One region of the Luteipulveratus halotolerans genome, then DNA from elsewhere that is predicted to be linked to it. Evidence: riboswitches for the same ligand, from Rfam matches in the RefSeq annotation. Region 1 holds a riboswitch; each other region holds the start of a gene.

The links. Region 1 has a riboswitch for S-adenosylmethionine ahead of VV01_RS02060 (LLM class flavin-dependent oxidoreductase). Riboswitches for the same ligand answer to the same signal wherever they lie in the genome.
Region 2: it holds a riboswitch for S-adenosylmethionine, as region 1 does, so the genes downstream of both, VV01_RS02770 (MetQ/NlpA family ABC transporter substrate-binding protein) here and VV01_RS02060 (LLM class flavin-dependent oxidoreductase) in region 1, are expected to answer to the same signal.
Region 3: it holds a riboswitch for S-adenosylmethionine, as region 1 does, so the genes downstream of both, metX (homoserine O-acetyltransferase MetX) here and VV01_RS02060 (LLM class flavin-dependent oxidoreductase) in region 1, are expected to answer to the same signal.
Region 4: it holds a riboswitch for S-adenosylmethionine, as region 1 does, so the genes downstream of both, VV01_RS06410 (bifunctional o-acetylhomoserine/o-acetylserine sulfhydrylase) here and VV01_RS02060 (LLM class flavin-dependent oxidoreductase) in region 1, are expected to answer to the same signal.

The regions. Positions count from the first base shown of each region.
Region 1 covers NZ_LAIR01000002.1:336,597-338,791, reverse strand. The annotation lists gene VV01_RS02065 (glycoside hydrolase family 19 protein) at 1-1,177, shown strand, start outside; SAM riboswitch class IV at 1,286-1,397, shown strand; gene VV01_RS02060 (LLM class flavin-dependent oxidoreductase) at 1,426-2,195, shown strand, end outside.
Region 2 covers NZ_LAIR01000002.1:477,452-479,646, reverse strand. The annotation lists gene VV01_RS23770 (NAD-dependent epimerase/dehydratase family protein) at 1-814, opposite strand, end outside; SAM riboswitch class IV at 978-1,089, shown strand; gene VV01_RS02770 (MetQ/NlpA family ABC transporter substrate-binding protein) at 1,285-2,195, shown strand, end outside.
Region 3 covers NZ_LAIR01000002.1:1,246,443-1,248,637, forward strand. The annotation lists gene VV01_RS06480 (DUF4192 domain-containing protein) at 33-1,073, shown strand; SAM riboswitch class IV at 1,113-1,226, shown strand; gene metX (homoserine O-acetyltransferase MetX) at 1,263-2,195, shown strand, end outside.
Region 4 covers NZ_LAIR01000002.1:1,229,608-1,231,802, forward strand. The annotation lists gene VV01_RS06405 (DUF445 domain-containing protein) at 1-890, shown strand, start outside; SAM riboswitch class IV at 955-1,071, shown strand; gene VV01_RS06410 (bifunctional o-acetylhomoserine/o-acetylserine sulfhydrylase) at 1,141-2,195, shown strand, end outside.

The sequences.
Region 1 (2,195 bases):
GAAGTCGCGCCCCGGCCTCGCGGTCGCCGCGCACACCGAGGGCAAGGGCTCGGTCCAGCTGCTCGTCACCGACCGCAACGGCGGCCTGCGCTCGTACTCGTTCAACAAGGACAAGCGCACGCTCAACTCGGGCACCAACCTCGCGAGCGGCACGGCGTCGAAGCCGAACAAGTACGGCTTCAGCCGGCTCACGTCCGACGGCAAGCGGCTGTACGGCGTCAAGGGCGGTGCGCTCTACGCCATGTCGAGCGTGACCACCACGAAGGCGCCGTCGGGGTACGTGAAGGTCGCCGGGTTCAACGCCTCACCGGTCGCGTTCTTCGGCAACGCCGGATCGGACTGGGAGCTCGGGTGGACCGACTCCCGCGGCAACCTGCACTACTCCGACCTGACCGCCGGCAAGAGCGGCTGGACCGAGCGTTCGCTGACCGTGCGCGAGAAGTTCGGCGCGTCGCGGGCGATCACGTCGGCCGGTGGCGGGGTCGTGCTGCGGCGTAGCGGTCAGGGCGTCTACCGCAGCCTGGTCGCCGACCCCAGCCGCGGCTCCGGCGTCTCGTCGGCCACGAAGGTGAGCTCGTCGTACCCCGCGGACGCCCCGATCACCACGGTGCCCGATACGTGCGCGGTGAAGACGGGATCCGAGAGCGGCACCGACGTCACCTACAACGACCTCAAGGCGATGTTCGGGACACGCGTCGGCGACAAGGCCACCGTCGAGAAGGGTCTGCCGTCGCTGAACGCCGCGATGAAGAAGGGCCGCATCACGACCCCGTCCCGCAAGGCGGCGTTCCTCGCGACGCTCGTCTCGGAGTCGAACGTGAGGTACAACGCGTCCGAGGTCGGGGTCGGCGCTCGGTACAAGGGACGCGGCTTCATCCAGCTGACGGCCGACTTCAACTACAAGTCCGCGGGCAGCTATCTCGGAGTCGACCTCCTGGGCACGCCGACACGGGCCGCGTCATTGAAGTGGAGTGCTCCGATCGCCCGGTGGTACTGGACCAAGGAGCGCCCGCTGAACGCGTACGCGGACCAGAACGACATGGGCCGCGTGGCCACGGCCATCGGGTTCGGTGGCAGCGACCAGCCGAGCAACCCTAGCCGCCAGCAGCGGTGCGCCGACTTCAAGAGCGCGTACAAGGTGCTGACCGGCAAGGCTCCGACGGGCGTCACCTGCTGATCGCGCCTGCGCACCCCCGGCCGCCCCGGTCAGGACTCACGCCTCACCGGGGCGGCCGATCATGCCCATCTACTTCTCATACGAATAACTGTGCGTTATCGTGATCGCGGTCTTGAGTGTCAGCGACAAGCCCTGGCTCGCTGACCGGCAACCCTCCGACCGCGGCGGGGTGCCCCAGGTGACGACCCGGCCGCATGAACCCGTGCGGCAAGCGCGACGACGCGGCGCGAGCCGCCCGGGAGGCACCCATGAGCACATCTTCGACGACCCATCTCGCCCTGGCCCTCGACGGCACCGGCTGGCACCCCGGCTCGTGGCGTGACCCGTCCGCGCGGGCCGACGAGCTGTTCACCGCCCGCTACTGGACCGACCTCGTCCTGCTCGCCGAGCGCGGCACGCTCGACCTGGTCACCATCGAGGACGGGCTCGCACTGCAGGCCGACGACGGCCTCCACCACGACCCCCGCACCGACCGCGTACGAGGACGGCTCGACGCCGTCCACGTCGCCAACCACGTCGGCGCGCTCACCAGCCGAATCGGGTTGGTACCGCTCGCGATCACGACACACACCGAGCCGTTCCACATCTCCAAGGCCATCGCCACGCTGGACTACGTCACGAGCGGCCGGGCCGGCGTACAGGTGCGCATCGGAGGCCGTCGTGACGAGTCGGCGCACTTCGGTCGCCGCGAGCTCGGCGACTGGTCCGACCTCGACGCCGACGGTCAGCGGTCGTTCGCGAACGCCCTGTTCGACGAGACCGACGACTACGTCGAGGTGCTGCGCCGGCTGTGGGACTCATGGGAGGACAACGCCGAGATCCGCGACGCCGCGACCGGCCGGTTCGTCGACCGCGACAGGCTGCACTACATCGACTTCGAGGGCGAGCACTTCAGCGTGCGCGGCCCCTCGATCACGCCGCGCCCACCGCAGGGACAGCCTGTCGTCGCGGCGCTCGGGCACGACGAACGCCCGTGGCAGCTGATCGGCACGTCCGCCGATGTCGGTTTCGTCACCCC
Region 2 (2,195 bases), 140 kb from region 1:
CCTCGGGCTCGCCGTCGGCGTGACCATGCTCGTCTGCTTCGCGACCGGGCTGATCAGCCAATACCACGCGCATCCGTGGGGGTGGCTGCCTCCGCCGGCCTCGCCGGCGTGGGGATACCGCCTCACCCAGGGCGTCCACGTGATCACCGGCATCGCGGCGATCCCGCTGCTGCTGGCCAAGCTGTGGTCCGTGCAGCACCGGCTGCGCCAGTGGCCACCGGTGCGTTCGCTCGTGCACGGCGCCGAGCGTGCGGCGGTCGGGCTGCTCGTCGCCGCAGCGCTGCTCGAGCTGGTCACGGGCTTCCTCAACGTCCTGCAGTACTACCCGTGGCCCTGGGACTTCGTCGCCGTCCACTTCGCGACGGCCTGGTTGCTGGTCGGCGCGCTGCTGGTGCACGTGGCGGCCCAGCTGCCCGCGATCCAGGAGGGGCTGCGCACCCGGCTCTCGTGGTCGCCCGCGAGTGACGCCGTGCTGAGGGCAACGGCCGCGCCCTTCTCCGTAGACGACCATCGAGCTCGCGAGCACCAGCCTGCGCACGCCACGGCGTGCCATCGCTGCCAGCAGCGTGGTCGTGCCGACGTCGTTGTGCGAGGCGTACGCCGGCAGGTCCGCCACGTCGACGCCGCGCCCGACCTTGGCCGCCAGGTGCGCGACGACGTCGACGCGGTGCACCGCGCGCTCGGCCACGTCCGGGTCGCGTACGTCATCACCGTCGACCAGGTCGAGCCGGGTCACGTCGTGACCGGCTGCCGTCGCAGCGTCCACGACGTGCCGTCCGATGAACCCGGCGCCGCCGGTCACGAGCAGTCTCATGTACTCACGCTAGGCGCGAGACCTGTTGGGACACAGCGGGATCGGCCCCGTCAGGCGATCGTTCCGCACTTCGTCACATCCGGTCCCGACGTGACCCACGTCATAATCCCGTGTTGGGTTACCCATTTGACTTCCCGCTGAACGCGTTCTTACCGTAGGCCCAGGTCATGAGACCCAGCGACAAGCCCTGGCTTGCTGGGCGGCAACCCTCACGGACGTGGCGGGGTGCTCCAGGTGACGACCGGGCGCGACCAACCCTCGCGCAAGCACTCCACTCCCGTAGTGGCCGACCTTCGAGGACGCCCATGCACCACCACACGCACCACTCGGCACCGACGACCACCCGTCGTTGCTGCTGTCCGCGCTGCCGCTGACAGGCGCGCCGCACAGCCCTCACGCACCCACCGCAGCAACCCCGCAGGGGTCGGCTGACCCTGCCGTCCTCCCTGCCCGCACCGAAAGGAACCACCATGTCCGAGACCCCGAAAACCCCTGAGAATGTTGACGGTTCGACGCCCGCGCTGCCCGACAAGCCCGGCCGCGGCAAGGGCGCTCTGTTCGGCGCTGCAGCCGCCGGCGTCGTCGTCCTCGTCGCCGCCGGCTTCGCGATCAAGGCCGTCGCGTCCGACGACGACGAGGGCGGCACGCAGACCGTCAGCATCGGGACGACCGAGGCGAGCGCGCCCTACTGGAAGCCGCTGCAGGACCTCGCCGCCAAGCAGGGCATCACCATCAAGGTGGTCAACTTCGGTGACTACACGCAGGCCAACCCCGCCCTCGCGCAGAAGCAGACCGACCTCAACCTGTTCCAGCACCTGCAGTTCCTCGCGACGTACGACGTCGAGGCGGACCAGGACCTGACGCCGATCGGCTCGACGGTCGTCGTACCGCTGGGTGTCTACTCCAAGAAGCACACGGCGCTCAACCAGATCCCCCAGGGCGGCAAGGTCGCGATCCCCAACGACCCGACCAACCAGGCGCGGGCGCTGCTCGTGCTGCAGCAGGCCGGCCTGCTCAAGCTCAAGGGCGGCGGCAACACGCTGTCGACCCCCAAGGACATCGACACCGGCGCCTCCAAGGTCACCGTCGCCCCGGTCGACGCCGCGCAGACCGTGGCCTCGCTGCCGTCTGTCGACGCGTCGGTGATCAACAACAACTTCGCCCTCGACGCCAAGCTCGACCCGAAGAAGGCGCTGTTCAACGACGACCCGAAGCGCCCGGAGGCCGAGCCCTACATCAACGCGTTCGTCGCGCGCGCCGAGGACAAGGACAACCCGACCTACCTCAAGATCGCGAAGCTCTACCACGACCCCTCGGTGATCACGCAGGTCGAGGCGTACTCCAAGGGCACCGCGGTCATCGTCGACAAGCCGCGGGCCGA
Region 3 (2,195 bases), 910 kb from region 1:
CGTGACGGCTGCAGCCCACGAGGCTGCGGTCCATGACAGCCAAGCTGCGCGGCCTCGGAGAGCTGGTCGCCTACGTTCCTTACCTCCTCGGATTCGTCCCTGCGCGGTCGGTGGTGGTGGTCGCGACCACTGCCACCGGCGTCGGTCCGACCTCCCGCGTCGACGTGCCCGCGTCCGCTGCGGACCTCGCCGCGGTGGCCATGACGGTGGCCGACCAGATGGAGCGCGTCCCTCTCGAACGGGTCGACGTCATCGGGTTCGACGACCACGAGCACGTGAGCGAGCTGGTCGCCCTCATCGCGGACGAGATGGGCGTCCCCGCGCACGAGGTGCTGGTCGCCGACGGCCGGTGGCGCCTCCAGCGTTGCGGGTGCGGTCGCTGCGATCTCGGCCCCAGCCGGCCCGTTCCCACCGCTGACCGCGTCCCCGCCGTCGCCGACCAGGTCCTGCGCGAGATCGAGGTGTACGCCGACCGCGCCGCGCTGGCGGCCAGCGTGTGCCCTGGGCACCCGCTGGTCACCGCTGCCGTGCGGGCGGCGGAGCCGGGTGAGGTGAGCAGCGCACGGCTCGCCGCAGCGTGGGCGGCCGTCGTCGACGCGGGTGACACGGCGCCGCCGGTTGCGGCGCTCCCGGTGGAGGTCTTGAGCATCGCGACGCGCTCGCTGCTGGACCTGCCGCTGCGCGATGACCTCATGGGCTGGCTCACCCCTGACGCGCTCGACCTGCCTGCCGCCGACCCGTGGCTGCGCACGGCGCTGACCCGGGCGATCGGTACGCCGTCCTGGCGACGACCCGATCAACGCGGCGGCGTCGAGCACGACGTCCAGGTCGTCCGGGTCACGCGTCGGCTGCAAGAGCTCGTCACGATCACTCCGGAGGACTGGGTCACCGGCACCGGCACCCTGCTGGGCTACTGGTGCTGGGTCCACGGCAACGGAGCGTTGGCCGGGGTCGCGCTCGAGCGCGCTGCCGAGGCCGGACCGGCCCGGATGGCCGAGCTGGTGCTCCACGCGATGAGCCTCGGTGTCCGTCCGCAGGACCTGCGGTCCAGCCCCCGAGAGATCGCCTTGTGAGAGTTGGGACTGTGTCGCGCCGCTGCTAACGTCAGGTCTCGTCAAGAGTCTCAGCGACAAGCCCCGGCTGGCTGAGCGGCAACCCTCCACCGCGGTGGGGTGCCCCGGGTGAGGACAGGGTCGGGCCTGCAGGTGGTCCGACAAGCGCGGGGCCAGCGCCGATGTGGCCCCTGACCAGGGAGCGACACCGTGACAGTGCTGAGCCGACGACCGACCGGTGTGCGCCCTGACGTGCTCGAGCCGCTGCCTCCCGGCAGCAACCCGGACGCGTTCGGGGTCCGGATCGGGCCGCAGGCACTGGAGAGCGGCGAGACGCTTCCGGAGGCCACGATCGCCGTCCAGACCTGGGGACGGCTCGCGCCGGACCGCGCCAATGCCGTCCTGGTCGAGCACGCCCTCACCGGCGACACGCATGTCATCGGAGCGGCAGGCCCGGGTCAGCCCACAGCAGGGTGGTGGCCGGGGGTCGTCGGGCCGGGGTGCGCCATCGACACCGACCGCTACTTCGTGGTGGCCACCAATGCTCTCGGTGGCTGCCGTGGCAGCACCGGCCCGTCGAGCCCGGCGCCGGACGGGCGGCCCTGGGGCTCGCGATTCCCGCAGATCAGCGTGCGCGACCAGGTCGCGGCCGAGGCTCAGGTCGCCGATCTGCTCGGGATCAACCGGTGGCGTCTGGTCGTCGGTGGGTCGATGGGTGGCATGCGCGCAGCCGAGTGGGCTGCGTCCTACCCCGACCGTGTCCAGGACACCGCGGTCATCGCAAGCGCCGGAGTCGCTGCGGCCGACCAGATCGCATGGGGACAGGCGCAGATCCTGGCCATCACCGGCGACCCCGACTACTACGGCGGCGACTACTACGACCGAGGTGTCGTGCCCTCGCACGGACTCGGCCTCGCGCGACGCATCGCCCACACCACCTACCGCAGCGCCGACGAGCTCGACCGCCGATTCGGCGTCGTCGAGCAGGCCGGTGAGCAGCCCCTGCGGGGCGGTCGGTTCTCGGTCGAGGGCTACCTCGACCACCACGCCGCCAAGCTCGTCGGCCGTTTCGACGCCGGCACCTATGTCGCGCTGACCCGCGCGATGGCCACGCACGACATCGGTCGCGGCCGCGGCGGGATG
Region 4 (2,195 bases), 890 kb from region 1:
TGCGCCTCGGCCGCTGGGTGTCCGACCCCGAGCATGCTGCGACCGTCGTACGAGAGGCGGCGCCGGCCCTGAGCCGGGCCGTCTCGTCGGTCCAGGACGCCGAGGTGCGCACGCTGCTCGAGGGGTTCTTCCTCCCGCGTCTGGCCCAGGAGCCCATCAGCGAGATCGCCGGACACCTGCTCGACGGTGTGCTGCAGGACCGCTCTCACCAGGGCCTGGTCGACCTGGGCATCGGCCAGGTCCACGACTGGGCCCGGGACAACAAGGCCACCATCGCCTCGATCATCGGCGCCCGCGCGCCCTGGTGGTCACCGCGGTGGCTCGACGAGACGGTGACGGATCGCCTCTACGCCGAGATCATGAGCTGGCTGGGCGACGTGCGCGACAACGCCGAGCACCCGGCGCGGCACGCCCTCGACGATCTCCTCGCGGGTCTCGCGCGCGACCTGCAGCACGACCCGCAGACGCAGGCGAGGGCCGAGGCACTCAAGGAACGCTTCCTCACCCACCCCGGTGTGGCCGACGGCATGGTCTCGGTGTGGGGCTCGGTGCAGCACACCCTCGTGGAGGCTCTGGCCGACGAGGACGGTCCGCTGCGTGCGCGGATGAGCGCGCTGCTGGCCGACGCGGGGCGCCGTCTGGTGGCCGACGACCAGCTGCGTGGCGCAGTCGACCGACGCCTCCACGACGTGGCGGGCTATGTCGTGACGACGTACGGGCGTGAGATCTCGACGCTGATCTCCCAGACCGTCGCACGCTGGGACGGCGACGAGGCGGCACGGCGCATCGAGCTGCAGGTCGGTCGTGACCTGCAGTTCATCCGCATCAACGGCACTGTGGTCGGTGGCCTGGTCGGCCTGCTCATCCACGCGCTCTCGCAGCTGCCCTGATTGTTTGGTTCATCATAAGAAACGGTGATGTACGACGGCGCCTCCTCGCGCTAGTCTCACCGCAGGTCAAGAGCGCCAGCGTCAAGCCCCGGCTCGCTGGCCGGCAACCCTCCTCCGCGGTGGGGTGCCCCGGGTGAGGACCTGGCCGTGCGGGCAACAGGCCCGACGGCAAGCGCGGGCAGCAGACGTCCTGCTTCCGCAGCACCGCCGGTGCCGTCGGCGGTGCGAACCGTCGACGAGGAGTGCATCGATGACTGACGACGCCACCCCCAGCTGGTCCTTCGAGACCCGCCAGATCCACGCCGGTCAGACCCCGGACCCGACCACGGGTGCCCGGGCGTTGCCGATCTACCAGACGACGTCGTACGTCTTCAACGACGCCGAGCACGCCGCGAACCTGTTCGGGCTCAAGGAGTTCGGCAACATCTACTCGCGGTTGATGAACCCCACCCAGGACGCGGTCGAGCAGCGCATCGCCAGCCTTGAGGGTGGTGTCGGCGCGCTGCTGCTCGGCTCCGGTCAGGCCGCAGAGACGATCGCGATCCTCAACGTCGCCGAGGCCGGCGACCACGTCGTCGCCAGCCCCTCGCTGTACGGCGGCACGTTCAACCTGCTGAAGCACACACTGCCCAAGCTCGGCATCCAGGTGACCTTCGTCGAGGACACCCGCGACCCCGAGTCGTGGCGTGCGGCGGTCAAGGACAACACCAAGGTGTTCTTCGGCGAGACCATCTCCAACCCCAAGAGTGAGGTCCTCGACATCGAGGCCGTGGCCGCGGTCGCGCACGAGGTCGGCGTACCGCTCGTGGTCGACAACACCATCGCGACGCCCTACCTCCTGCGTCCGCTCGAGCACGGCGCAGACGTCGTCGTGCACTCGGCGACGAAGTACCTCGGCGGCCACGGCACCACGATCGCCGGTGTCATCGTCGACGGCGGCACGTTCGACTACGCCAAGAACCCCGAGAAGTTCCCGGGGTTCAACACGCCGGAGGAGAGCTATCACGGCCTGGTCTATGCGCGCGACCTCGGCGTGGGCAGCGACCTCGGGGCCAACCTCGCCTACATCCTCAAGGCGCGCGTCCAGCTGCTGCGCGACCTCGGGCCGGCGACGTCACCGTTCGACGCCTTCCTGATCGCGCAGGGGCTGGAGACGCTCAGCCTGCGGGTCGAGCGCCACATCGAGAACGCCCACAAGGTCGCCGAGTTCCTGCAGGGCCATGAGCAGGTCGAGTCCGTGCGCTGGGCGTCGTTGCCGGACAACGAGTTCCACGAGCTCGCGCAGAAGTACACCCCCAAGGGCGC